Regions from separate parts of the Lysinibacillus sp. FSL K6-0232 genome, predicted to be linked through region 2. Evidence: a T-box and tRNA genes for the amino acid it is inferred to sense, from the RefSeq annotation. Region 2 holds a T-box; the other holds one or more tRNA genes.
What was found. A T-box is a leader RNA that pairs with one kind of tRNA and senses whether it is charged. The one in region 2 lies ahead of proS (proline--tRNA ligase), so its partner is inferred to be a tRNA-Pro.

Region 1: it has a tRNA-Pro gene. The T-box ahead of proS (proline--tRNA ligase) is inferred to sense a tRNA for this amino acid. The anticodon was not compared.

What each region holds. Positions count from the first base shown of each region.
Region 1 covers NZ_JBBOYW010000001.1:170,402-185,222, forward strand. Annotated here, with positions in the region: rRNA gene MHB42_RS00830 (23S ribosomal RNA) at 1-2,091, shown strand, start outside; rRNA gene rrf (5S ribosomal RNA) at 2,208-2,323, shown strand; tRNA gene MHB42_RS00840 (tRNA-Val) at 2,334-2,409, shown strand; tRNA gene MHB42_RS00845 (tRNA-Thr) at 2,414-2,489, shown strand; tRNA gene MHB42_RS00850 (tRNA-Lys) at 2,496-2,571, shown strand; tRNA gene MHB42_RS00855 (tRNA-Leu) at 2,592-2,676, shown strand; tRNA gene MHB42_RS00860 (tRNA-Gly) at 2,716-2,790, shown strand; tRNA gene MHB42_RS00865 (tRNA-Leu) at 2,796-2,884, shown strand; tRNA gene MHB42_RS00870 (tRNA-Arg) at 2,894-2,970, shown strand; tRNA gene MHB42_RS00875 (tRNA-Pro) at 2,981-3,057, shown strand; tRNA gene MHB42_RS00880 (tRNA-Ala) at 3,076-3,151, shown strand; rRNA gene MHB42_RS00885 (16S ribosomal RNA) at 3,302-4,852, shown strand; tRNA gene MHB42_RS00890 (tRNA-Ile) at 4,950-5,026, shown strand; tRNA gene MHB42_RS00895 (tRNA-Ala) at 5,039-5,114, shown strand; rRNA gene MHB42_RS00900 (23S ribosomal RNA) at 5,330-8,258, shown strand; rRNA gene rrf (5S ribosomal RNA) at 8,361-8,476, shown strand; gene MHB42_RS00910 (LytTR family DNA-binding domain-containing protein) at 8,976-9,647, opposite strand; gene aceA (isocitrate lyase) at 9,862-11,145, shown strand; gene aceB (malate synthase A) at 11,256-12,854, shown strand; gene MHB42_RS00925 (GntR family transcriptional regulator) at 13,114-13,509, shown strand; gene MHB42_RS00930 (DUF1648 domain-containing protein) at 13,514-14,611, shown strand; gene MHB42_RS00935 (response regulator transcription factor) at 14,686-14,821, shown strand, end outside.
Region 2 covers NZ_JBBOYW010000001.1:2,044,687-2,059,507, forward strand. Annotated here, with positions in the region: gene MHB42_RS09960 (putative bifunctional diguanylate cyclase/phosphodiesterase) at 1-1,455, shown strand, start outside; T-box leader at 1,493-1,712, shown strand; gene proS (proline--tRNA ligase) at 1,764-3,200, shown strand; gene MHB42_RS09970 (hypothetical protein) at 3,333-3,956, shown strand; gene MHB42_RS09975 (Dph6-related ATP pyrophosphatase) at 3,971-4,672, shown strand; gene MHB42_RS09980 (TetR-like C-terminal domain-containing protein) at 4,695-4,871, opposite strand; one part of gene MHB42_RS09985 (IS630 family transposase) at 4,998-5,519, shown strand; one part of gene MHB42_RS09985 (IS630 family transposase) at 5,522-6,061, shown strand; partial or broken gene MHB42_RS09990 (TetR/AcrR family transcriptional regulator) at 6,081-6,389, opposite strand; partial or broken gene MHB42_RS09995 (SDR family oxidoreductase) at 6,574-7,290, shown strand; gene MHB42_RS10000 (RibD family protein) at 7,303-8,046, shown strand; gene MHB42_RS10005 (cupin domain-containing protein) at 8,036-8,431, shown strand; gene MHB42_RS10010 (ArsR/SmtB family transcription factor) at 8,534-8,860, shown strand; gene MHB42_RS10015 (SRPBCC family protein) at 8,857-9,267, shown strand; partial or broken gene MHB42_RS10020 (hypothetical protein) at 9,353-11,840, shown strand; gene MHB42_RS10025 (nucleoside hydrolase) at 11,947-12,891, shown strand; gene MHB42_RS10030 (Ger(x)C family spore germination protein) at 12,900-14,024, opposite strand; gene MHB42_RS10035 (GerAB/ArcD/ProY family transporter) at 14,011-14,821, opposite strand, start outside.

The DNA of each region.
Region 1 (14,821 bases), 1.9 Mb from region 2:
GAACTTGGAGATAGCTGGTTCTCTCCGAAATAGCTTTAGGGCTAGCCTCGTGATGAGAATACTGGAGGTAGAGCACTGTTTGGACTAGGGGGCCATCCCGGTTTACCGAATTCAGACAAACTCCGAATGCCAGATATTTATACACGGGAGTCAGACTGCGAGTGATAAGATCCGTAGTCAAAAGGGAAACAGCCCAGACCACCAGCTAAGGTCCCAAAGTAATCGTTAAGTGGAAAAGGATGTGGCGTTGCACAGACAACCAGGATGTTGGCTTAGAAGCAGCCATCATTTAAAGAGTGCGTAATAGCTCACTGGTCGAGTGACGCTGCGCCGAAAATGTATCGGGGCTAAACGATTCACCGAAGCTGTGGATTGACATCTACGATGTCAGTGGTAGGAGAGCGTTCTAAGGGCGTTGAAGTCAGACCGGAAGGACTGGTGGAGCGCTTAGAAGTGAGAATGCCGGTATGAGTAGCGAAAGACGGGTGAGAATCCCGTCCACCGTATGACTAAGGTTTCCTGAGGAAGGCTCGTCCGCTCAGGGTTAGTCGGGACCTAAGCCGAGGCCGATAGGCGTAGGCGATGGACAACAGGTTGATATTCCTGTACCACCTCCTCACCGTTTGAGAAATGGGGGGACGCAGGAGGATAGGGTAAGCGCGCTGTTGGAAATGCGCGTCCAAGCAGTAAGGCGTGTGTGTAGGCAAATCCGCACACTGTAACGCCAAGCTGTGATGGCGAGTCCGTATGGACGAAGTTCCTGATTTCACACTGCCAAGAAAAGCCTCTATCGAGGTGAGAGGTGCCCGTACCGCAAACCGACACAGGTAGTCGAGGAGAGAATCCTAAGGTGTGCGAGAGAACTCTCGTTAAGGAACTCGGCAAAATGACCCCGTAACTTCGGGAGAAGGGGTGCTCTGTTAGGGTGAAAGCCCGAGAGAGCCGCAGTGAATAGGCCCAGGCGACTGTTTAGCAAAAACACAGGTCTCTGCAAAACCGTAAGGTGACGTATAGGGGCTGACGCCTGCCCGGTGCTGGAAGGTTAAGAGGAGTGGTTAGCGCAAGCGAAGCTACGAATTGAAGCCCCAGTAAACGGCGGCCGTAACTATAACGGTCCTAAGGTAGCGAAATTCCTTGTCGGGTAAGTTCCGACCCGCACGAAAGGCGTAACGATCTGGGCACTGTCTCAACGAGAGACTCGGTGAAATTATAGTACCTGTGAAGATGCAGGTTACCCGCGACAGGACGGAAAGACCCCGTGGAGCTTTACTGTAGCCTGATATTGAATTTTGGTACAACTTGTACAGGATAGGTAGGAGCCAGAGATCTCGGAGCGCCAGCTTCGAAGGAGGCGTCGGTGGGATACTACCCTGGTTGTATTGAAATTCTAACCCATGCCCCTTAGCGGGGCAGGAGACAGTGTCAGGCGGACAGTTTGACTGGGGCGGTCGCCTCCTAAAAGGTAACGGAGGCGCCCAAAGGTTCCCTCAGAATGGTTGGAAATCATTCGTAGAGTGTAAAGGCACAAGGGAGCTTGACTGCGAGACCGACAAGTCGAGCAGGGTCGAAAGACGGGCTTAGTGATCCGGTGGTTCCGCATGGAAGGGCCATCGCTCAACGGATAAAAGCTACCCCGGGGATAACAGGCTTATCTCCCCCAAGAGTCCACATCGACGGGGAGGTTTGGCACCTCGATGTCGGCTCATCGCATCCTGGGGCTGTAGTCGGTCCCAAGGGTTGGGCTGTTCGCCCATTAAAGCGGTACGCGAGCTGGGTTCAGAACGTCGTGAGACAGTTCGGTCCCTATCCGTCGTGGGCGTAGGAAATTTGAGAGGAGCTGTCCTTAGTACGAGAGGACCGGGATGGACACACCGCTGGTGTACCAGTTGTCTTGCCAAAGGCATCGCTGGGTAGCTATGTGTGGACGGGATAAGTGCTGAAAGCATCTAAGCATGAAGCCCCCCTCAAGATGAGATTTCCCATTACGCAAGTAAGTAAGATCCCTCAAAGACGATGAGGTAGATAGGTTCGAGGTGGAAGTGTGGTGACACATGGAGCTGACGAATACTAATCGATCGAGGACTTAACCAAAACCAGTTTGACGCAATTCAATGCCCGTTTATCCAGTTTTGAAAGAACAAGAAAGTTTTAAAAAAAGCTTGCAATGATAACAAAACCTGTTATAATAAATCTTGTCTTTTAAATAGTCTAGTGATAATGGCAAAGAGGTCACACCCGTTCCCATCCCGAACACGGAAGTTAAGCTCTTTCGCGCCGATGGTAGTTGGGGGCTTCCCCCTGTGAGAGTAGGACGTCGCTAGGCATATTACCCAGGAGGATTAGCTCAGCTGGGAGAGCACCTGCCTTACAAGCAGGGGGTCGGCGGTTCGAGCCCGTCATCCTCCACCATTTTGCCGGTTTAGCTCAGCAGGTAGAGCAACTGACTTGTAATCAGTAGGTCGTGGGTTCGATTCCTATAGCCGGCACCATTTTTTGAGCCATTAGCTCAGTTGGTAGAGCATCTGACTTTTAATCAGAGGGTCGAAGGTTCGAGTCCTTCATGGCTCACCACTTTTAATACCAACCATTAAGCGGGTGTGGCGGAATTGGCAGACGCACTAGACTTAGGATCTAGCGCCGCAAGGCGTGGGGGTTCGACTCCCTTCACCCGCACCATTCTTTATATATGCCAGATTTTAAAAAACGTAAGCACATGCGGAAGTAGTTCAGTGGTAGAACACCACCTTGCCAAGGTGGGGGTCGCGAGTTCGAACCTCGTCTTCCGCTCCAAATGTGCCGGGGTGGCGGAACTGGCAGACGCACAGGACTTAAAATCCTGCGGTAGGTGACTACCGTACCGGTTCGATTCCGGTCCTCGGCACCATTTTTATATGCGCCCGTAGCTCAATTGGATAGAGCGTCTGACTACGGATCAGAAGGTTATGGGTTCGACTCCTGTCGGGCGCGCCAATAAAATGCACGGGAAGTAGCTCAGCTTGGTAGAGCACTTGGTTTGGGACCAAGGGGTCGCAGGTTCGAATCCTGTCTTCCCGACCATTTCCTAAAAACTAACATGGGGCCTTAGCTCAGCTGGGAGAGCGCCTGCCTTGCACGCAGGAGGTCAGCGGTTCGATCCCGCTAGGCTCCACCAAACAAATTTATTAACATGAACCTTGAAAACTGAACAAGCAAAACGTAATCAATAAATTTAGTAGCTTACTTTGGTAAGTGAACGAAATAATTTTGGACATCGAATGAAGATGAGATGCCAGCAAAACAATTTGAGCAAATCAAATTTCTTTTTATGGAGAGTTTGATCCTGGCTCAGGACGAACGCTGGCGGCGTGCCTAATACATGCAAGTCGAGCGAACAGAGGAGGAGCTTGCTCCTCTGACGTTAGCGGCGGACGGGTGAGTAACACGTGGGTAACCTACCCTGTAGTTGGGGATAACTCCGGGAAACCGGGGCTAATACCGAATGATACTTGGAAACACATGTTTTTGAGTTGAAAGATGGTTCTGCTATCGCTACAGGATGGACCCGCGGCGCATTAGCTAGTTGGTGAGGTAACGGCTCACCAAGGCGACGATGCGTAGCCGACCTGAGAGGGTGATCGGCCACACTGGGACTGAGACACGGCCCAGACTCCTACGGGAGGCAGCAGTAGGGAATCTTCCACAATGGGCGAAAGCCTGATGGAGCAACGCCGCGTGAGTGAAGAAGGTTTTCGGATCGTAAAACTCTGTTGTAAGGGAAGAACAAGTACAGTAGTAACTGGCTGTACCTTGACGGTACCTTATTAGAAAGCCACGGCTAACTACGTGCCAGCAGCCGCGGTAATACGTAGGTGGCAAGCGTTGTCCGGAATTATTGGGCGTAAAGCGCGCGCAGGCGGTCCTTTAAGTCTGATGTGAAAGCCCACGGCTCAACCGTGGAGGGTCATTGGAAACTGGGGGACTTGAGTGCAGAAGAGGAAAGTGGAATTCCAAGTGTAGCGGTGAAATGCGTAGAGATTTGGAGGAACACCAGTGGCGAAGGCGACTTTCTGGTCTGTAACTGACGCTGAGGCGCGAAAGCGTGGGGAGCAAACAGGATTAGATACCCTGGTAGTCCACGCCGTAAACGATGAGTGCTAAGTGTTAGGGGGTTTCCGCCCCTTAGTGCTGCAGCTAACGCATTAAGCACTCCGCCTGGGGAGTACGGTCGCAAGACTGAAACTCAAAGGAATTGACGGGGGCCCGCACAAGCGGTGGAGCATGTGGTTTAATTCGAAGCAACGCGAAGAACCTTACCAGGTCTTGACATCCCGTTGACCACTGTAGAGATATAGTTTCCCCTTCGGGGGCAACGGTGACAGGTGGTGCATGGTTGTCGTCAGCTCGTGTCGTGAGATGTTGGGTTAAGTCCCGCAACGAGCGCAACCCTTGATCTTAGTTGCCATCATTTAGTTGGGCACTCTAAGGTGACTGCCGGTGACAAACCGGAGGAAGGTGGGGATGACGTCAAATCATCATGCCCCTTATGACCTGGGCTACACACGTGCTACAATGGACGATACAAACGGTTGCCAACTCGCGAGAGGGAGCTAATCCGATAAAGTCGTTCTCAGTTCGGATTGTAGGCTGCAACTCGCCTACATGAAGCCGGAATCGCTAGTAATCGCGGATCAGCATGCCGCGGTGAATACGTTCCCGGGCCTTGTACACACCGCCCGTCACACCACGAGAGTTTGTAACACCCGAAGTCGGTGAGGTAACCTTTTGGAGCCAGCCGCCGAAGGTGGGATAGATGATTGGGGTGAAGTCGTAACAAGGTAGCCGTATCGGAAGGTGCGGCTGGATCACCTCCTTTCTAAGGATATTTTCGGAATACAAACCTTGGGTTTGTATGATTACGTTTTGCTGTTCAGTTTTGAAGGTTTATGCACAAATTTATAAAACTTCTAAGAGGGCCTATAGCTCAGCTGGTTAGAGCGCACGCCTGATAAGCGTGAGGTCGATGGTTCGAGTCCATTTAGGCCCACCATATATTCCTCTTGGGGCCTTAGCTCAGCTGGGAGAGCGCCTGCCTTGCACGCAGGAGGTCAGCGGTTCGATCCCGCTAGGCTCCACCAAATTCTTTGTTCTTTGAAAACTGGATAAAACGACATTGAAATTGTAACAAACACATTTATTTTTTAAGTTTTTTATAGGCTTAATAACATTGTAAAGGTTTCAAGACACGAGCAGTTCTAGGAAGCAAACGAGTGAATGAAGAAGCGTACTTAAGTACGTGACTGATTGAACGAGTGAAGCTGACAACGAAATGCGATGTGTATTGAAAGCTGACGGTTAAGTTATTAAGGGCGCACGGCGAATGCCTTGGCACTAGGAGCCGAAGAAGGACGGCACTAACACCGATATGCTTCGGGGAGCTGTAAGTGAGCTTTGATCCGGAGATTTCCGAATGGGGGAACCCACTACGTTTAATGGCGTAGTATCTTGACGTGAATACATAGCGTCTTGAAGGCAGACCCAGGGAACTGAAACATCTAAGTACCTGGAGGAAGAGAAAGAAAAATCGATTCCCTGAGTAGCGGCGAGCGAAACGGGAAGAGCCCAAACCAAGAGGCTTGCCTCTTGGGGTTGTAGGACACTCTATACGGAGTTACAAAAGAGCGAGTTAGATGAAGCGACTTGGAAAGGTCCGCCAGAGCAGGTAATAGCCCTGTAGTCGAAAGTTCGTTCTCTCCTGAGTGGATCCTGAGTACGGCGGAACACGTGAAATTCCGTCGGAATCCGGGAGGACCATCTCCCAAGGCTAAATACTACCTAGTGACCGATAGTGAACCAGTACCGTGAGGGAAAGGTGAAAAGCACCCCGGGAGGGGAGTGAAAGAGAACCTGAAACCGTGTGCCTACAAGTAGTTAGAGCCCGTTCATGGGTGATAGCGTGCCTTTTGTAGAATGAACCGGCGAGTTACGATTACGTGCAAGGTTAAGCTGTAGAAGGCGGAGCCGCAGCGAAAGCGAGTCTGAATAGGGCGAAGTAGTACGTGGTCGTAGACCCGAAACCAGGTGATCTACCCATGTCCAGGGTGAAGGTAAGGTAACACTTACTGGAGGCCCGAACCCACGCACGTTGAAAAGTGCGGGGATGAGGTGTGGGTAGCGGAGAAATTCCAATCGAACTTGGAGATAGCTGGTTCTCTCCGAAATAGCTTTAGGGCTAGCCTCGTGATGAGAATACTGGAGGTAGAGCACTGTTTGGACTAGGGGGCCATCCCGGTTTACCGAATTCAGACAAACTCCGAATGCCAGATATTTATACACGGGAGTCAGACTGCGAGTGATAAGATCCGTAGTCAAAAGGGAAACAGCCCAGACCACCAGCTAAGGTCCCAAAGTAATCGTTAAGTGGAAAAGGATGTGGCGTTGCACAGACAACCAGGATGTTGGCTTAGAAGCAGCCATCATTTAAAGAGTGCGTAATAGCTCACTGGTCGAGTGACGCTGCGCCGAAAATGTATCGGGGCTAAACGATTCACCGAAGCTGTGGATTGACATCTACGATGTCAGTGGTAGGAGAGCGTTCTAAGGGCGTTGAAGTCAGACCGGAAGGACTGGTGGAGCGCTTAGAAGTGAGAATGCCGGTATGAGTAGCGAAAGACGGGTGAGAATCCCGTCCACCGTATGACTAAGGTTTCCTGAGGAAGGCTCGTCCGCTCAGGGTTAGTCGGGACCTAAGCCGAGGCCGATAGGCGTAGGCGATGGACAACAGGTTGATATTCCTGTACCACCTCCTCACCGTTTGAGAAATGGGGGGACGCAGGAGGATAGGGTAAGCGCGCTGTTGGAAATGCGCGTCCAAGCAGTAAGGCGTGTGTGTAGGCAAATCCGCACACTGTAACGCCAAGCTGTGATGGCGAGTCCGTATGGACGAAGTTCCTGATTTCACACTGCCAAGAAAAGCCTCTATCGAGGTGAGAGGTGCCCGTACCGCAAACCGACACAGGTAGTCGAGGAGAGAATCCTAAGGTGTGCGAGAGAACTCTCGTTAAGGAACTCGGCAAAATGACCCCGTAACTTCGGGAGAAGGGGTGCTCTGTTAGGGTGAAAGCCCGAGAGAGCCGCAGTGAATAGGCCCAGGCGACTGTTTAGCAAAAACACAGGTCTCTGCAAAACCGTAAGGTGACGTATAGGGGCTGACGCCTGCCCGGTGCTGGAAGGTTAAGAGGAGTGGTTAGCGCAAGCGAAGCTACGAATTGAAGCCCCAGTAAACGGCGGCCGTAACTATAACGGTCCTAAGGTAGCGAAATTCCTTGTCGGGTAAGTTCCGACCCGCACGAAAGGCGTAACGATCTGGGCACTGTCTCAACGAGAGACTCGGTGAAATTATAGTACCTGTGAAGATGCAGGTTACCCGCGACAGGACGGAAAGACCCCGTGGAGCTTTACTGTAGCCTGATATTGAATTTTGGTACAACTTGTACAGGATAGGTAGGAGCCAGAGATCTCGGAGCGCCAGCTTCGAAGGAGGCGTCGGTGGGATACTACCCTGGTTGTATTGAAATTCTAACCCATGCCCCTTAGCGGGGCAGGAGACAGTGTCAGGCGGACAGTTTGACTGGGGCGGTCGCCTCCTAAAAGGTAACGGAGGCGCCCAAAGGTTCCCTCAGAATGGTTGGAAATCATTCGTAGAGTGTAAAGGCACAAGGGAGCTTGACTGCGAGACCGACAAGTCGAGCAGGGTCGAAAGACGGGCTTAGTGATCCGGTGGTTCCGCATGGAAGGGCCATCGCTCAACGGATAAAAGCTACCCCGGGGATAACAGGCTTATCTCCCCCAAGAGTCCACATCGACGGGGAGGTTTGGCACCTCGATGTCGGCTCATCGCATCCTGGGGCTGTAGTCGGTCCCAAGGGTTGGGCTGTTCGCCCATTAAAGCGGTACGCGAGCTGGGTTCAGAACGTCGTGAGACAGTTCGGTCCCTATCCGTCGTGGGCGTAGGAAATTTGAGAGGAGCTGTCCTTAGTACGAGAGGACCGGGATGGACACACCGCTGGTGTACCAGTTGTCTTGCCAAAGGCATCGCTGGGTAGCTATGTGTGGACGGGATAAGTGCTGAAAGCATCTAAGCATGAAGCCCCCCTCAAGATGAGATTTCCCATTACGCAAGTAAGTAAGATCCCTCAAAGACGATGAGGTAGATAGGTTCGAGGTGGAAGTGTGGCGACACATGGAGCTGACGAATACTAATCGATCGAGGACTTAACCAAAACCAGTTTGACGCAATTCAATGCACCGTTTATCCAGTTTTGAAAGAATAATTCTTTCAACCAAAAGAGAGCTTCAAGCTACAAATTGAAGGTCAAATATAGTCTAGTGATAATGGCAAAGAGGTCACACCCGTTCCCATCCCGAACACGGAAGTTAAGCTCTTTCGCGCCGATGGTAGTTGGGGGCTTCCCCCTGTGAGAGTAGGACATCGCTAGGCAACCTATATAGAAAAGCAGTTAGCATTTAGCTGACTGCTGTTTTTTTATTATAGAATAGACAGCTCGCATGTTCTCTACATTCATACAGCATATGCTATTTGAACATTCCATGCGAAATCGCAATAAATGCCTTTTTGCTTTATGTTCACTAACTAACCAACCTTATATAATAAACTTCTTCTTATACAAATACATATTTCCCTTCATTTTTTAAAATTCAACTAATGCTACTTACATGATTCGGTAGCCAAAATCCAACTATTACATACAAGTACAAGGGTAACTAATTGAACGAGGGGCATTTTATCAACTAAGTACATAGTTCAACAAATGCTTTTGCATGTACTAATAAGAGCATTTTATATTACCGACTAAAATTTCAAACAATGACAAACCCAAACTATATGATGAAATGCTCATTTTTAATGTTTCATCGTAGTTTGGGTTTTCTATTTATATATGTGGATTTTACGTGTTCTAGCCTTATTTTTTTATTATTTAAAATTCCAGAGCATTTCTAAGGTTATTAAGATAAGATTGGCTGACTGGTAGTTCACTTCCATCAACTAATGTAACGATAAAATTGGATGTGAGATCGCGTGCCATCTTTTTGATAAAATGAATATTTACAATATATGATCTATGAATACGAATAAAATAGGAGGGTAACCTTGTTTGTAGTTCCTTGAGTGTAATATTTGTTTTAAATTGCTCACTATCTACATAAAACCACGTTTTTTTCTGCAGGCTTTCTATATGAGATATTTTATTGATCGCTATAGGATTCCATTCTTCCTCTTGCTTCCCTGTTAAAAATTGAAATGGCTCTGTCTTTTTTATAGAAAAGGATGGAGGTAAAACAATTACTAATGCTGCAGGTTGATTTTGCAGGCTAATTGGATAACCAATGCCATAATAGGGTGTATCAAATAAAGAATTATCTAAAATAGCTTCTGTCTTTTGACGTGTTTGTAGCACCTGCTCTGCAATACTGCCTGGTAATACCGGTTGCCCCACTTCTAAGTGGATATTTTGATGGCTTGAATGAAAATAAACATACATATTATTAACAGCAATAGCTACGGATGAATTTGCAGGAATCCAATCCCTCAACATCGTAATATATTGTTGTGAAATATCTTTTGTGAACGAATCTAACTTATTATTCATTGTGAATATCCCCCTTGTTTGTAAACAGTCTTCCAAATTTCATCGTTAGAAAAGGCAGTTTCATCTTTGAAATTTGGTCTTTTATCAAAAAATAATGAAAATTTAAATATTCTGTTATATATTAATTTACAACAAATAAACCTGTTATGGAACAGTAAATTAAAAGTTTTTTAACAGAGTATATTGTACACAAAGGGGAAGGTGGAATTTTAATATGTCAACTCGTCAAGAAAGAATCGAAGCTTTAGAAAAAGAATGGGCTGAAAACCCACGTTGGGCTGGTATTGAACGCACATATTCAGCAGAGGAAGTTGTTAAACTACAAGGTTCTGTTGTTATTGAGCAGACATTAGCACAAAGAGGTGCTACTCGACTTTGGAATTCACTACATGAGGAGCCATTTATTAATGCATTGGGGGCATTAACAGGTAATCAGGCAGTGCAACAGGTCAAAGCGGGATTAAAAGCTATCTATCTATCAGGTTGGCAAGTAGCGGCAGATGCAAACCTTTCAGGGCAAATGTATCCTGACCAATCGTTATATCCAGCAAACTCTGTACCAGCAGTAGTAAAACGAATTAATCAAGCGCTTCAACGTGCAGATCAAATCGATTACGCTGAAGGACGAGTAGATGAATTCGATTGGTTCGCACCAATTGTAGCAGATGCGGAGGCGGGCTTTGGTGGTCCATTAAATGTATTCGAGCTTGTGAAAGGTATGATTGAGGCTGGAGCAGCTGGCGTTCACCTAGAGGACCAATTAGCTTCTGAGAAGAAATGTGGTCACTTAGGAGGTAAAGTTTTACTGCCAACGCAAAATGCAGTGCGTAACTTAATTGCTGCTCGACTAGCAACAGATGTTCTGGGTGTAGATACAATTTTAATCGCTCGTACAGATGCTGATGCTGCGGATATGGTTACATCAGATATTGACCCACGTGATGCTGAGTTCATTACTGGCGAACGTACTCCTGAAGGCTTCTTCCGTACAAAAGCAGGTATCAAACAAGCGATTGCTCGTGGTTTAGCTTACGCGCCATATGCAGATTTAATTTGGTGCGAAACTTCTAAGCCATCACTTGAGGAAGCTCGTGAATTTGCTGAGGCTATTCATGCAGAGTTCCCAGGTAAAATGCTTGCCTATAACTGCTCGCCTTCATTCAACTGGAAAGCAAATCTTTCAGAGGAGGAAATTGCTGAGTATCAACGCGAGCTTGGTAAACTAGGGTATAAATTCCAATTCGTTACATTAGCAGGCTTCCATGCACTTAACCATTCTATGTTTGAGCTTGCATATGACTATAAAGATAATGGTATGGCTGCATACTCTAAGCTACAGCAAGCGGAATTTGCTTCTGAATCAAAAGGCTATACAGCTACACGCCACCAACGTGAAGTAGGTACTGGATACTTTGATGAAATCTCTCAAGTAATCTCTGGCGGTACTTCTTCTACAACGGCAATGGCAGGTTCTACAGAAACAGAACAGTTTGTTTAAGCTTTTATAAAATACGTATACTCCTAAATTCATAATCATAGAGTAGTCACCTCTGCTCCTCCTAAAGCAGAGGTGACAAAATTACAATCGCAAAGGTGGGTAAGCAGCTAATGGAACAAGCAACAACAGGTAAGCTTAAAATTATTGGAGAACAAAATGAGCAAACAAATGAAATTTTAACACCTGAAGCTCTTGAGTTTATTCTTGCTTTGCATGAAAAATTTGATGCTCGTCGCAAAGAGCTATTAGAGGCTCGTCAAGAACGACAAAAGCGACTTGATGCAGGAGAGAAGCTTGATTTCTTACCTGAAACAAAGCATATTCGTGAGGGTGATTGGACAATTGCTCCACTACCAGCAGACTTGCAAGATCGTCGTGTTGAAATTACAGGACCAGTTGACCGCAAAATGGTTATTAATGCATTAAACTCTGGGGCTAAAATGTTTATGGCTTGCTTTGAGGATGCTTCATCGCCAACATGGGAAAATATGATTGGTGGTCAAATTAATATGCGTGATGCTATTAATAAGACGATTGAATTTACACAACAATCCAATGGCAAAACGTACAAGTTAAATGATAAAACGGCTGTACTTTTAGTGCGTCCTAGAGGGTTACATTTATTAGAGAAGCATGTACTTGTTGATGGAGAGCCGATTTCTGGGAGCTTCTTTGATTTTGGCTTATATCTATTCCATAATGCTAAAAATGCATTGGCACAAGGAACAGGACCTTATTTCTACCTACCAAAGCTTGAAAGTCATTTAGAAGCACGTCTATGGAATGATGTCTTTGTATTTGCTCAAGACTATATTGGTATTCCACAAGGCACAATTAAGGCAACAGTCTTAATTGAAACAATTTTAGCAGCATTTGAAATGGATGAGATTTTATATGAGCTTCGAGAGCATTCAGCAGGGCTAAATTGTGGCCGTTGGGATTATATTTTCAGTTATATTAAGCGTCTACGCAATCAACCTGATGTTATTTTGCCAGACCGTGGGCAAGTAACGATGACGGTGCCATTTATGAAGGCATATACATCATTATGTATACAAACATGTCATAAGCGTAATGCGCCAGCAATGGGCGGTATGGCTGCGCAAATTCCTGTTAAAAACGATGATGAGGCGAATGCTATAGCATTTGCAAAGGTTGCAGAGGACAAACGTCGTGAGGCAACAGAGGGGCACGATGGTACATGGGTAGCACATCCAGGTATGGTTGCAACAGCAATGGAGCAATTTGATGCTATTATGCCAACACCGAATCAAATTCATAAAAAGCGTGAGGATGTACATGTTACAGCAGAAGATTTAGTAGCTGTGCCAGAGGGAACAATTACACTTGAAGGTCTTCGCATTAACTGTAGTGTTGGTGTCCAATATATTGCTTCATGGCTTCGTGGTAATGGTGCTGCGCCAATTAATAATTTGATGGAGGATGCTGCGACAGCAGAAATTTCTCGTACACAAGTATGGCAATGGATTCGACATCCAAAAGGTATTTTAGAGGATGGTCGTGGTATTACATTAGCATTTGTATTAGAAATCTTGGAGGAGGAGCTTGTGAAAATTAAAGAGGCTGTTGGGGAACAAGCCTATAACAATGGTCGCTATGAGGAAGCTGCTGAATTGTTTAAATCTTTAATTGAACAAGATGAATTTGCGGAATTCTTGACGCTCCCAGGATATGAAAAATTAGCATAAACAATAAATCTACTATCTTAATCAAACTTTCCTATTCCACTTTATTTAAAGAAATGAGCACGAGTTATCAAAAGGGGTCTATTTATAAAATGTAAGAGATTTAAAGGGGGAAAGATGTCTTGCTAGCTTAGATGGGGAGCTAGTAAGGCATTTTTTTGTATGGAAATCTGCATGACTGTATGTCTATGCGGATTTTTTATTTTTCAATGCTATTTATTTTTGTTATACTATTTATATAACAAAAATGGAGTTGATAACAATGTTTATTCAAATAGAGCCAAATTCTGATGTACCGATCTATGAGCAGGTGACACGTCAAATTATTGAAGGAATTGCAAGGGGAGAAATGAAACCAGGTGATACTTTACCTTCTGTGCGAAGTTTAGCTGCTGATTTAGGGGTGAATATGCATACAGTCAATAAGAGCTATCATGAATTGGAGGCAAAAGGTATTATTACCATACGGGCCAAATCGGGAGCAATTGTACGCTCTACAGAGGAAAGAGCTTTAACGCCTGAACAATTGCGACAAATTGAAAAGAATTTAAAGCCTGTTGTGGCAGAAGGTATGGTGCTTGGCGCAACAGCAGAACAAATTGAGCACATGATGAAAAAGGTATTTGCTGATTTACAAATACCAGCAGAGGGAGTGTAGCAAAATGTTACTTGGTGTTTTTAGTATAATCTACATCATAACGTTAATTTTGCAAATCATTGTGCCATTTATTGTCCGGGAAACGATTGTTTTTGGCGTAACAGTGCCAGAGCAAAATATTAAACATTCTACTTTAGCTAAGATGAAAAAGCGTTATACTCAAATTGTAGGAAGTGCAGGTTTTTTCTTGTTCATTATCATGGTTATTAGTTATAAAATGCTAGCTCCATCTGAATCCATGCAAAGCTTTGTTCTCCTTGGCTGCTTATTTGGTATGTTAATCGTAAGCATGCTGCTATACTGGGTGAATTATCAAAAGGTATCTGCGCTGAAAAAGCAGGAACAGTGGGGGCTGCATATTAAGCAGGTGCGAGCAGTTGACTTAACAGCACGTAGTCGCGATGAAATGCTACCATGGTCATTTTTTGCTGTGCCTCTAGCCATCCCTATATTTTTAATGATTTATACGGTGCTGCATTATGATCAAATGCCAGCAAATATAGCGGTGCACTGGGGACCAAATGGGGAAGCAGATGCTTGGAAAGCTAAAACATACTTCACAGCTATGTCATTGCCGATACTTATGCTGTTGATGCAATGCATGATGTGGGGAATTGCAGATTCCATTAAACGATCTGCCATTAAGCTAGCAGTGAATCGCAAGGAGGAATCATTGGAGGATCAACTAAAGACACGTAAATATATAAGTTGGAATCTTCTATTGGTAAGCTATGCTTTAACAATTTTATTGACGGTGTTGCAGTTAAGCAATATTTATCCTTCTATAATTGAGGGCTATAAACTTTTACCACTGTTTATTTTATTTTTAGTTGTTGTGCTTGGCTCACTAGTAGTGTATGCAATGAAAAAACATAAGCATAAAGTACACTATAAGGAAAGTATTGATTCACAAGTAATGGATGTCGATGAAGACCGCTATTGGAAGGGCGGTTTAATTTATATGAATCGCCATGACCCATCTGTTTTTGTGGAAAAACGCTTTGGTATCGGCTGGACAATGAACCTTGCTAACCCTAGAGGTTATATTGTGATTGGCTTGCCATTTATCTTATTACTGTTGATTTCCATTTTTTCATTATAAAATAGTCATAACTACTAATAAAAATTCGTTCCAAGTGAGCGGATTTTTTATTTTGATTGAACGGGGGCAGGCTAATGAAAATACTTGTTGTTGATGATGATGTGCATATTTTACAGCTTGTAACAATTTATTTAACAAAAGAGGGCTATCAGGTGCTTTGTGCAAAAAATGGGCAGCAGGCATTGGCATTATTGGAGGAAAATGTACCTG
Region 2 (14,821 bases):
ATCGGGAGAGGCGATATGTGGAATGGCGAGGTGTGTAATCGTGCAAAAGACGGGAGCCTTTATTGGGTAAAAACAACTATTTTCCCATTTCTTGATGAAAAAGGGAAGCCGTATCAATATATTGCGATACGTGTAGATATTACAGCACAAAAGGATATAAAAAAAATTACGCATATTGCCTATCACGATGAGTTAACAGGACTACCAAATCGTCGTAAATTAGAACAGCGTTTAGAAAATGAATTCCATCAATCTCGACGTACAGGAGAGAGGTTTGCGTTGTTTTTCATTGATGTGAATCGTTTCAAACACATTAACGACGGGCTTGGTCATATTATTGGCGATATGTTTTTAGTAGAGATGGCAAATCGTCTGCGCAATATTGATTACACATCGAAGTCATTCTATCGCCATAATAGTGATGAATTTGTAATGATTTTAAATGATGTCAATCGTATTGATGAAATGGCAAAGGAAATTATTAATGCATTTAATGAAAGCTTTATCATTGATAACTATGAGTTTTATGCAAGCATTAGTATCGGAATTAGTATATTCCCTGATCATGCAGGCTCCATCGAGGAATTATTAAAGAACGCTGATATTGCGATGTATGCCGCAAAATCTACACGCGGCAACCAATATCGCTTATACCGCGATAATATGGATGAAGCGAACGATAAATGGCTTTTATTAGAAACAAAATTACATCAGGCTTTAAAAAATGATGCCTTAGCGCTGCATTACCAGCCTAAAATTGATTTAAAAACAGATACAGTTGTTGGGATGGAGGCATTGCTGCGCTGGCATGATGCAGAATTAGGTCATGTCCCACCAGATCGCTTTATTCCATTTGCAGAGGAATGCGGACTTATTAATGATATTGGTATATGGGTGCTACGCAAGGCATGTGCGCAAGCGCGTCTTTGGAATCAGGAATATAGCTTAAGCTTACGTGTTGCTGTTAATATTTCACCGATTCATATTAGTACACCGGGCTTTGTGAATATGGTGCGTGAAATTGTTGCAGAAACAGGGTTTGACCCGCATTTATTGGAAATTGAAATTACAGAGATGAGCATGCTTGATTATACAGAGGAGCTTATTGATACCATTAGGCAATTACGAGCACTCGGTATTACGATTTCATTAGATGATTTTGGCACAGGCTATTCCTCCTTAAATTATTTAAAAAAATTCCCTGTCGACGTACTGAAAATCGACCGTGCCTTTGTACGGGATATAGTGCCTGAAAAATCAGGAATTGCCATGATTTCAGCGATGATTTCCCTAGCCCATGCCTTAAACTTGCAAGTTGTTGCTGAAGGTGTTGAGGAGGAGGCAGAATTAAAGGTGTTACGTGAGCATGGCTGTGAGTATGTACAAGGCTATTATTTCAGCAAGCCGTTATCTGTAGAGGATTTTACCAATTTAATTAAACAATCTAGTTTTTAATTGCTATCGGAGAGCTGTTTTGCTAAAGTTAGATCAAATATAATTGATGATGTGGCCAAGTAAGGAAGAATTGTGAAACAGAAAATATAGCAATTGCTGAAAGCTATATCACCGCTTCTTCGCTGAACACCTACCACGGAGATGTTATGCAAACATAACCGAGTCGTTTTCGTTATCAAACGTGAGAGGGCTTTAAGTTTTGCTTAAAGCTAAATCAAGGTGGTACCACGTCTATCTAGCACAAGGACGTCCTTTTAACAAGGACAGCTTTGTGCTTTTTTTGATTTTACTGTTAGGGAGGAATGCATATGTCAAAGCAGCTAGAGGATTTTTCGAAATGGTATATTGAAACCATTCAAAAGGCAGATTTAATGGATTATACGCCTGTTCGTGGCTGTATTGCCTTTAAGCCAGATGGCTATGAAATTTGGGAGCATATTCAGGAGGAAATGGATCGTCGCTTTAAAGAAACTGGACATCGCAATGCCTATTTCCCAATGCTTATCCCTGAATCCTTCTTCCAAAAGGAAAAGGATCATATCGAAGGGTTCTCACCTGAGCTGCCATGGGTGACGGAGGCAGCAGGAGAACCATTAGAGGAACGTCTAGCACTTCGACCAACCTCTGAAACAATGATTGGCCATCTTTACTCGAATTGGATCAAAAGCTATCGTGACCTACCTGTGCTGCTTAATCAATGGGCAAATGTCTTTCGCTGGGAAAAGAAAACCTTGCCGTTTATCCGTACATCTGAATTTCTATGGCAGGAGGGGCATACGGCACATGTAGATGAGGCAGAGGCACGTCAGGAAACCATGCAAATGCTGGACATTTATAAAGAGGTGGTGGAGCAAGTATTAGCCATTCCTGTCTATGATGGACAAAAAACACCGTCCGAGCGCTTTGCAGGAGCTGTTGATACGTATTCCATTGAGGCAATGATGAAAAATGGTAAGGCTGTGCAAGCAGGTACTTCGCATTATTTAGGCACTAAATTTGCGGAAGCCTTTAATATCAAGTATTTAACAAAAGCAAATAAGCATGACTATGTACACACAACCTCTTGGGGCACTTCTACGCGTTTAATTGGCTCTGTCATTATGGTGCATGGTGATGAGCAGGGGCTTGTCCTACCACCACGCATTGCACCAACACAGGTTATATTAATTCCTGTTGGACCGTGGAAAAAGAATCCGCAAATTATGGAGCAGCTCGATACTATTTTTGCAACGCTTAAGGCGAAGGGAATTCGTGTACGTCTTGATGATTCAGACCAATCACCGGGCTTTAAATTTAATGAGTGGGAGCTCAAAGGCGTACCATTACGTGTAGAATTAGGGCCTCGTGATCTCGATAATCATCAAGCACAGCTAAAGGCACGCGATGAGGTGGAGAAACAAGCAATTGAGCTATCCGCTATTGTTCCAGCCATTGAACAGGAGCTAGTAGCAATGCAAACGCGCTTACTAGAAAAAGCACGTCAATTCCGCGAAGCCAATGCCCACACAACCATTGATACACTTGCACAATTACAGCAGCATATCGACATAGCCAAAGAAAATAGCACAATTCCAGGCTGGGTGCTTGCTGGATGGTGTGGTGAGGATGCCTGTGAGGAACAAGTAAAAGAACAAACGAAATATACCTCTCGCAATATTCCATTTAGCCCACCAACAACCAAAGCAATCTGTATTGGCTGTGGCAATAAAGCCAAGCATACAGTTTGGTTTGCCCAAGCCTATTAATGAACCTAAGCCGATTTCCTTTTGAGAAATCGGCTTGTTTATAAAAATTATGTAAATGTAAAACTTTCCTTATAATAATGGCAGATTCACTGGAAATGAGGATGCCTATGATAAACTTGCAATTGCTTTATAATGACTATCTACATATTAAATTTTATAAATGAGGAAACGCTTGCCTCCTTTGCATTGCAAGGCGATACGCTTGTACATACGAAAACAAATATCCAAGTAGCGCATTATTTTGCTTGTTACTATGATTATTATTGTGAGCAACTAGCTATAACACCTGCACATCTAAATGCCTGCAAAAATCTTACGCTAACGCTTGTGCAAACAATAGAGGGCAAACGTAATAAGCTGACAATGCCAGCAGCACAGGGCATAGAGTGCATCATACAGCTTATTAATGATGTCGATGCCTTTTTACAGATGTATCATGGCAATAGCATAGTCTTCTTTATGCTTATTGAAGATTTTCTATGCCATCAGTCTGCAATGCCTTACCATAATCATTGTTTTGACATGCTCTTACAAAATTATGTAAATTATATTTTAGCTTTTCATTTTGAGGAGATGAATAAGCTTATAGACTACTTCACCGAGCAGCCATTATACTGTAAACTAATTATTAATAAGCTTTTTGGATATACCATTTTTATGCAAAAAATAATAAAGCAAGCCAATATCGCTTTAAGCGAGTATCCAAGGCTTACGCAATTTTTCGAGCAGGAAACAAGCGATATCTATCAAGCATAAAGGAGAACATCATTATGTCACAAGCCGTCAATTGGAAAAACAATGCACAAGGTCAGCGATTTATTGCCTCCTTTAGTGGTGGCAAGGATAGTGTGTTAGCATTATATAAAGCAAAAAAAGTCGGGCAAGCAATGGGCTTGATTGTGATGCTGGAGGAGGAAGGTAAACGTTCCAGATCGCATGGTATGCCCCCTGCACTAATACAGGCACAAGCACAGGCAATTGGACTGCCTGTTTATACGGCTGCTGCGAGCTGGGCGGATTATGAGCGTGTATTTATCCAGCTTTTAGCAGATGCCAAGCAGCAAGGGGCAGAGGTATTAGTGACAGGGGACTTAGATATGCCTATTCATGATTGCTGGCATGATAAGGTGACAAAGCAGGCTGGTTTACAGCTTGCCATGCCATTATGGGACATGGACCATCGTGCTGCTGTGCAGGAATTTATTGATTTAGGCTTTGTTACAATGGTGGTGACGGTTAATTTATCACTTGGTATGACAGAGGAGGATTTAGGACGTGTGCTTACCCATGATTATATAAAGGAGCTTGAAGCACGTGGGATTGACCCTTGCGGAGAGGGTGGGGAATTCCATACAACCGTTCTTGATGGACCACTTTTTCAACAGCCCATCACTATTCGCCAATGTCCCATCCACAAAGATGGTGAATATGCTTTTTTACCGCTGGAATTAGCTAACAATAACGTCATGTAGATGGCGTTATTGTTTGATGCTGCTATAAATTTGTTTCCAATAAATTGCCCACTTGCTCTGCCATAACTTGTGGTGGATAGGGCTTACCATTGGTAAACCACCATTCCACAATGCCAACAATGGCAGCCCCCAAAAATTGCAGTGTAATCTCCTGCTTATCCCCCACATCCTTTGTTAATTCCTCTATTACAAACGCCAAAAATATTTTTCTAAAATAGTGTGCGCCTTTACTATCTATATATAAGGTGATTAACTTTTAGACTTACACTCTTTTTCTTCGTTTTCCTGTATACTATTCTTAATAGATATGAAACGGAGAAAAATGATGCGTAAAATTGTCCTAATTCCTGAAGAACAAATTCCTGCTGCTTTAGAAGAATTAAAGCTTGTCATGAAAGAAGAAAACAATCATAAAATGTTCGTTCGCTACCAAGTGATTTATATGTTACTTTCCGGCGAATCGTATGAAAAAATTGTCGACTATACAGGTCTTTCTTTAGCGACGCTGTTCAATTATCGCAAAGCTTATTGTGAAAAAGGGATCGCTGGACTTGGACGTAAAAAACAACCTGGTCGAAAGCGTCATTTAACGGCTGAACAAGAAGCACGAGTCGTCGCGACAATTGTCAACCAAACGCCTAAAGATGCTGGTTTTCCCGTTGAAATGAACTGGACAGCGCCTCTTCTTCGCGATTGGATTGAGCGAACATTTGGTGTGTCTTTTTCTGTACGTGGGACACGTGATTTATTGTACCGTCTTGGTTTAAGTTATACGAAACCAACGTATACATTGGAAAAAGCAGACCCCCTCAAACAAGCAGTTTTCCTTGAAAAATTTGAACAGGCGAAAAAAAACTAATTCATGGTCAAATTGATCGTATTTTATTTGAAGACGAGTCAATGATCCGTGATTACCAAGCGATTTCCAACACGTGGTTTCTTAAAGGTCAACAAAAAATCATTCCAACATATGGCCGACATCAAGGGGTTAAGCTAATTGGTACATTGGATTACGAAACGGGCGATGTATTTTGCGTGCAAGAAGAACAATATACCGCTGTTGAATTCCTAAGTTTTTTAGAAAAAGTCATCGCTCGTTATCCGAATGAACGCATCGTGATGGTATTAGACAATGCGCGCATACACCATGCGAAATTGATTCAACCATTTTTAGAAAAGTATCAAGATTTCTTTGAATTTCTGTTCCTTCCGCCGTACAGTCCCAATTTAAATTTAATCGAAGGACTGTGGAAATGGATGAAGACAACGGTGATCCACAATGTCTTTTACTCAAATGTCGGAAAGATTCAACGTGCTGTCCAAGGCTTTATCCAAATGATTAATCAAACACCTGAAAATACGGTGAATAGGCTGTGCTTGAAACTCTAATTTTCTTTCACCGTATATATAGCATTGTTGTAAAAAATAATGTATGACGGTCAAAGTATTCAAACCATAATAGCTCTGCCTCAACATAATTCATATCCATAGCTAATGTACAAAGCTTACGTAATTCCTCTATATGCTCATCTGTTAATTTATCCAGTAAATCATATTTATCAAGATAATGTAAATAAAAGGTTCTTCTATTGACATCTGCTCGATCGGAAATTTCTTGTATAGTAATAGCATCAAAGCCTTTTTCCGCCATTAATGCAAGAAAAGCATTTTTAATGGCTTTTTGAGATTTTATAATTCTGCGATCTATTTTTGTCATACTAGAAAACACCATACTTTCTACACAATATCAAATTATTTGTGCACTATTGCTCTAATACTAGCAATTTGATTATTGCGAATAGCTACTATTTCTTTTAAATTATACACAGTTGAGTATTAATTCATCAAGGTGAATTAATAGAATGGAGGAATAAGCTATGATAAAAGATAAAGTTGTGATAATGACAGGCGCGTCCAGTGGAATTGGGGAGGCAACTGTCAAGGAGCTTGCTGCTAAGGGCGCAAAGCTGGTACTCGTTGCACGTCGTCAGGAGCGTCTTGCAAAATTGCAGGCAGACATTCAAGAAAGGGTGGACAGGCAGTTTATCAGGTTGCAGATGTGACATCCCCTATACAGATGGAGGCAGTAGCTGCCTTTAACACTTGAGCAGTTTGGACAAATTGATGTATTGGTTAATAATGCAGGCATTATGCCACAAGCATTTTTGTATAAGCAAAAGCTTGTCGAATGGGATCAAATGATTGATGTCAATATAAAAGGTGTGTTGTATGCGATTGCTGCTGTGCTTCCTACAATGCGTGAGCGTCAATCAGGGCATGTGATAAACCTTTCTTCTGTTGTTGGTCATCATATTTATCCGGGCGGTACTGTTTATTGTGCGACAAAGCATGCCGTGCGAGCGATTTCGGAAGGCTTGCGTCAGGAAGAAGCGATGAGTGGGACAAATATTCGTGTTACCAATATTTCGCCTAGAGCCGTTAACAGCGAATTATTAGCAACAACTTCAGATACTGATATGCGCGCAGGCTTAGATGAATTTTATCAAGTAGCGATTGATGCGACAAATATTGCAAAAACCATTGCATTTGCTATTGAGCAACCTGCTGAGGTTGGTATCAATGAAATTATTGTGCGCCCAACCGTACAGGTAGGGTAAAAGGAGAGAATCATGAGTAGACCATATTTATTTTGTCATATGCTTGTTTCATTAGACGGGAAAATTATCGGCTCCTATATGGATACACCTGAGGGGCAAGAAAGTAGCAACGTGTTTTATAACATTGCATTTGGGGAAAAGCCTTTTTATAAGCATCAGGGCTGGCTATCTGGACGTACCACAACAGATGATAATTTCACCCACTATCAAACGCCGAACTTAGATAACACTGCGCCAGCCGTACCAGCAGGAGATTTTATTGTCGACACAGATTTAGACAAATATTATGTATCCATTGACCCATCTGGCAAGCTGGGCTGGACAAGCAATATATTACAATACCGAGATACAAAGGCTCATATTATTGAAGTGTTGACAGAAAAAGCAAGCAATGCGTATAAAGCACTATTAAGAACACACAATATCTCCTATATTATCGCTGGCAAAGAAACATTGGATTATGATATTGTAATGCAAAAGCTTAAAACATTATTTATGATGGATACACTGATGCTTGGCGGTGGTGGTGTGTTGAATTGGTCATTTATCCAAGCTGGGCTATGTGATGAAATCAGTATTGTCATTGCACCAACGGCAGATGGTTGTGCAACAGCTCCCTCATTGTTTGAAACACGAGAGGGCTTATCAACAGCTATACCTGTAGGATTTTCCTTAAAAGCTGTTGAAGCACAGGAGGATGGTAGTGTTTGGTTAAGATATACTGTGAAGAAGGCAGGGACTGATAATGGCAAATGAACATTTACGCAATAGCACAATTTTTCCATTAGGGCAAAAAGTCGAAGCAAACTTTATTGGAGATGCGTATCTACAAATGGTGTTTACGGATGCAGCACCGCTTAATACAGCCATTGGCAATGTAACCTTTGCGCCAGGAGCACGCAATAATTGGCATGTTCATCATACTGGGCAGGTGTTATTAGTAACAGGTGGCGAAGGCTGGTATCAAGAGGAAGGAAAGCCAGCCCAGCGTTTAACAACAGGCGATGTTGTCAATATTCCGCCAAATATCAAGCATTGGCATGGTGCAACAAAGGATAGCTGGTTTGTGCATTTAGCGATGACACCTGGTGAAACAGAGTGGCTAGAGCCTGTTGAGGATGAATGGTTTTCTCAATTATAAGTATTAAAACGTTGTAAAGAAGGGGCATACTTTCTTTATAACGTTTTTTCTTGCTATATTGACAGGACACCGTTAAGTGTCCAATTAGAAAGGGTGGTGGTTGTGAGCCATAATAATCAAGAGCGTGATGTTTATGTAGCCATTGCTGACCCAACAAGACGTCAATTATTGCGTTTATTAGCAGAGGCAGAGGAATTACCACTTCATGAATTAACCGCTCACTTTCAAATGGGGCGCACTGCTGTATCCAAGCATTTGGCGATTTTAAAGGATGCTGGTCTTGTCCTTGCACGAAAGGATGGCAGGGAAACGAAATATCGTTTACATGCTGCTCCATTACAGGAGGTTCAGGATTGGGTCGCATTTTACGAAAGTTTTTGGAAGCAACGAATGGGTCAATTACAACGTTTATTGGAGGAAAACAAATGAAACCAGATGTATCAGTTGATTATCAATTTACAAGTTCTATCGAGCAAGTATGGCATGCCTTAACAGATTCAGATATGCTCGCAAAATGGATATGGAGCAATGATTTTCAGCCAGTCGTGGGACACAAGTTCCAATTCCGCGCAGAGCCAAATGAATGGTGGGATGGCATTGTCCATTGTGAGGTGCTGGAAATTGATGAGCCTCATAAAATATCGTATACTTGGGCAAGTGCTGGTGAAACAACAACCGTTACATGGACACTCACACAAAATGAAGATGGTACAACCCAGCTACGTCTTGACCAATCAGGCTTTAGCGAGGAAACAAAAGCACGTCAAGGCGCAATTGAAGGTGCTAAATATTCTTGGCTAACAATGGGTGAGCAGCTTCAAAAAGTGCTGGGATAGCCTCTAATAAAGAACGCAATTCCTTTTATAGAATTGTGTTCTTTCCATTTTCATTGAAATCTCTGCAAACAGAAAGGACCATCTAATGAAAATTAACCAACTAATCGCCAACAATATTTACCGTCTAGATGTGACATTACCAGAGAATCAATCGCTCGGTATTACTGGGTTATCTGGCTCAGGGAAAACAACATTCTGTCAAACTATTGGAGAAGAATCAAAAAAACGTCTTGTATCGTTATTACCAAAGGCTGAATATCAATATTTATTTCCAGAGGTTATGGAAACCAATTTTAGTGCCATTCAAATGGAGGATATGCCCTTAGTGCTATTTTTAGGGAAATCATCTATTTCCACTAATCCCCGTTCAACAATTGGCACACATACAGGTGTTTTTAAAGAAATTCGTCAGCGCATGGCAGAGGAATTTCAGCTATCGCCAGAGGTTTTTTCCTTTAATAATGCGCTTGGCTGGTGTCCTGCCTGTAAAGGACGTGGCACAACGAAAAATATACAATGCAAAAAGTGTGAAGGGAAGCGCTACAATCCTGAGGTAGAGCAATACAAGATGACATTGCAAGGTCAGCCTCACAACATTTCAGCTATCCATGAATTAAGCGTTGAAACGATTTATGCACTAGCAGGGGAATTAAAGATTAGCGAAGAGAAACAGCATATTTTGCGCAATATTATGGAAATGAATATTGGCTACCTAACATTGAATCGCATTATGGGGACATTATCAGGTGGGGAATTAACAAGACTTTACCTAGCAGAGTTTATGGCAACAAGTGAAGATACGGTCATTATTGTGGATGAAATTTCTGTTGGTCTTGACCACAATACATTGCTAAAAATTTTACAGCAAATTAAACAATTAGGCACTAAAAATCAAATTTGGCTAATTGACCATTCCGATACGGTGCTGGATATGGCTGACCAGCCTGTATTCTTTGGGCCGGGCAGTGGGAAATACGGTGGAAAAATTGTTGAACAATCACCAAGACCTCAGCCCATCTACTGCAAGCGCAATGAGGCAGCTCCTACAGCCTATTATCAATTTCACGATTTATATTGCCGCAATATTGAAATTGATCATATCGAAATTCCAAAAAACCGTCTTGTGACCTTTACGGGTGAATCTGGCTGTGGAAAATCAACACTTGTCAATGGCTGAAAATATTTATAAGGGCGGTATTTTAAAGAGTCTATCATCTATGGCACGCCTCATTTATGGAGAGTATGAATCGAATAAAATTGCGCCTGTTGTGGCGATTGATCTTGAAAGACATTTATATAGCCAGTATAGCTTCCTGTATGAAATGGGCGGGCTAATTAATCATATTGTTGCTGCACATCCAACAAATAAAGATACACGAAGCTTTGACTTTTTCCGTCAAGAAAATCATTGTCCGAGCTGTTCAGGTCGCCTAGAAATTGAAAAATTCGATATGGATATTGTTATACAAAATAAAGACGTACCCTTTTGGGATGGCTTATTACATCCTGATATTATGGAAGTGCTACAATACTATCAGCATGCAAAATTAGCCTTTTTATTTGAGGAAATTAAACGTGAGCTTGGTCAAGATTTAACGAAAAGCTACAATGATATGACAGAGGATGAAAAGCATACATTTTTATATGGCTATTGGGACAAGCCGTTTTATGATAAAGCCACAAAATCATCGAAAAAGTGGGAAGGCTTTAATTTTATTATTGGACGTTATATTGTCATCTCCAAATCCGCTATTAAACAGCAAATTAAAGATTCAAAAGAAAAGATGCCATGCCCAATCTGTCATGGCACTGTGCTGAACCATCAAAGGAAATTGCTGTTTGGTCATACAGATATTCGTGATATCATTCAGCTACCAATTGATGACGTGATGAATATCGTTGGCAAGCTTCCAGTGCTTGACAGGCTCAAGGCAATTGTTGGCGGGGAAATGTCCTTGCTGCAAGATGTGTCCTTGCTGCCGCGAGCAACACAGGTATCCTTAAAAATGCTCGAATTGGAGCTAGCAAGCTTTGTAGGCTATGAAATCGTGCTGCAAAATGCCTTACCATTCTGGGCTACAATTAAAGATAATATTGAAACGATTAGCCATAAAAACCTTGTGACGATCTGTGATTTTGCTAATATTTACGAAACAAGGGAGGCTATGATCGATCAATATTTCACCAATGGCAAATATAAAAAGCTCACATATGTATACGAAGCATTTGGCTATAAAAAAATCGTCACACAAATAAATAAAGTAAAAGCGAGTCATCCTTGTCCATTCTGTAAAGGAAAAAAGGTTATTGCAGAGGACGGCTTGCATGACGGTGTTCAGAAATTATCCATTCCTTGTGTGAGCTGTGGGGCAAGTGGTATGAATGAGGAAGGGCTACAGGAAAGCATTGACGGTATCGATGTTCAGACATGGCTAACAGGTGCTGTGCGTGATGTAATAGCAGAGGGCTTATATACAGAGGATGCCGCAAATATTCCTATTTTTAGCCGTATTCGAGAGTTAAATAAACAACAGATGATGGCGATTTATCACTGCCTTGAGCAGTATCGCTAACAACAAAACTCATTTGCCATAACCACTGGCAAATGAGTTTTTTCTTTATATAAGTGTATCGTCTTACAAGTGTTCATCGTACTATAAGGGAAAGGAGAGGATATTATTGGGAAAAAAGGTGCTGTTATTTGGAGATATTGGTATTGATGATACAGTAGCCTTAATCTATGCATGGCTGAATCAAGAGATTGAAATTGTAGGGCTAGTGGCAGATTACGGCAATGTATCAAGAGATGATGCTGTAGCCAATATTTATTATGTCATGAAGTTATTTGATTTTCCACAAGATATTCCTGTTATTTTAGGGGCAGAGGTGCCATTAACAGGAGAGCAGCCTATCTATTATCCAGAAATTCATGGCGAGCGTGGACTTGGACCTATTATCCCAACCGATGACCATGATATACAAATCGAAAATTTTTTAGAAATCGTCAATATTATTAAGCGCTATAAAGATGAGCTAGTCATTGTGAATATTGGGCGTCTAACCTCACTAGCAATTATGTTTATTTTGTACAACGATTTAATGAAGCATATCAAGGAATATTATATTATGGGTGGTGCTTTTTGGATTCCTGGCAATGTGACAACTGTTGCAGAAGCAAATTTTCATGGCGATCCATTTGCGGTCAATATTGTGCTGACATATGCCAATAATGTAACAATTATTCCATTAAATGCAACGCAAAAGGCGATTGTCACGCCCGGCATGGTAAATTACATTGATTCCTTTGGCAAAACAAAAATTTTAAAGCCTTTAATGGACTACTATACAAAGTTTTATCAGGAGCGTGATCCATCCTTATTAGGTAGTCCTGTGCATGATGCCGCAACACTTATTGCAACAATTCATCCTGAAATGTTTATCTTCGAGTCCTATCCTGTAATGGTTGTTGATAAGCTGGAGGGACCTGCACGAGGGCAAAGTATTGCTGAAACAAGGCATTATGAAAACGAAAAAAACGGTGCGAAAATGCATCGTATTGCCTTTGACCTTCATTATGAGCAATTTTTTCATCACTTTTTAGCGGTCATGACAGGGCATTATTGAATCACCATCTATTCAAATACACCATTTCTTAAAATAACAAAATCAACATGGATATTGACTTTCATATCTTTATACATTTCATGCCATTTTTCTCTTGTCAGTTGCGCATGCCTTATAGAGCTTCTATATTCCTCACCAAAGCCAAAAATATCTGACTCTACCTTTTGACTATGGGTAATTACCCTAGCCAATTCTTTCGTTAATTTGTGCTGAATGACCTTTTCCAGGGCAGCAACACTTTTTGGATTTCCCTGATTAATATCTGGATAGGTTTCTAATATTCTTGCTTTGATTTTCACATTCAGATCAAACTCTGGATTTGTAGCATCCACCAATGTGACTTTTCTTTTGGAATGGATTGCATCAAAGGCTACTGTCATGTCATCAGATGTTACTTTTTGTAAGTTTGATGGGAGGTCTTCTTGGTGTAATATCGTTTCGTATAAGCCAGCTTTAAATGTATCTCTAACAATTTTCACATAAAAACTGTCTGTGGCTGGCAGTGTACTCACCATTTTGCCATCTTTAAACAAGGCTACACCATTTAATTTCACAAGCTCCTTATCCCTTTTAATAATCGGCATTGTTACATCTTTACCAACGGAATAATAATCGCGTGCCACTTCGTGCAATGTACCAGAAATCATATATTCCTGCTCAATGTTTTGTTCAATAAGTCTATAGATATGCTGACCAATATCCTCGATATTTTCGTATTCATATTCTAGTAGGGGAGCTACTCTGTCCTCCACAATAGCCATATATATACCATTGCTAACACTAGCATTTTCCAAATTCGTATCAATATAATAACGAAGACCTTTTTTCGCCAATTCTTCACCAAATAAAATAACCCTCATTTGACCAACAACAACCTTTTTCGATAGTTGTTGATTGGCTTCCATTCGATTGCCCTTACTTGTATCATTTTCTGTTGTCAGCACTTCTACATTACTTTGAAATTCTGGATTGACCTCCCGAATGACCGCTGTTGTAGCTATCTTTTTTTCTATGCCTACATCATAGCCAACTAATGTTGTCAGCCCTATTTTATCGAGAATGTTGGTCTGTGCACATCCGTATAAAAGCACCAATGCTAATAAAAGACTATAAACATTTTTAAGCTTGTTCATTTTTTTGCTCCTTCTTTGTGATGATCTTCTTTTTCAATGCAGCTATAATCCATAACACAATCGGGTAGACAAAGATAACATAAAACGCTATATTCGACAGTTGATTGTTAATCGCATTGATTTGTATACGTGTTTGAATAAATAATGTGGCAAGAAAAATAAAGAAGGCAAATAGCCAAGCAAATTTTGTATGACTAATATTGACTAAGCGAATAGTACCACGATAAGCAGCCCATAAATAAAGACAAAGATTTGGCAAAATAATCAGCATCCAAAAGCAAACTGCCATAAATTCAAAGCGCTCGATAAAAGGAAAGCTAATAAAGCTAAATAATGTTAATGTCGCCCATACCGTTTTGATGATTTCCTCTTTGCTATAATAGGTAATCGAAACGAGCATGACAGCTAAATAAATAGCTGTTGTAGCTAGTAAGCTTAAATGGGCATATTTTTGAACATGCTTTTTATCATTTAAAAAAGGATAAATAACCATTAATATCTCAAAGCCAAGAATCGTAAAGGTCATGGATTTTGCCCCTTTTAAAATAGCGAGAAAATCTGTTTCTAAAACAGGAAGCAGACTGTTTATAGATGAAAATTTTAATGGAAAAGCAAGCATAGGGATAATCCATAAAGACAGGACAACACTAAAGAAGGAAACCCCTACAATCACACGCAGCCCACCCGTAAAGGCATAGATAATAATGATTAATAAGGTTATGGCTAAAAACCATGCTCCAATATTAGGAAAAATCCATGCCTGAATAACCTCAATATAATTGCGTAAAACGGAAAAA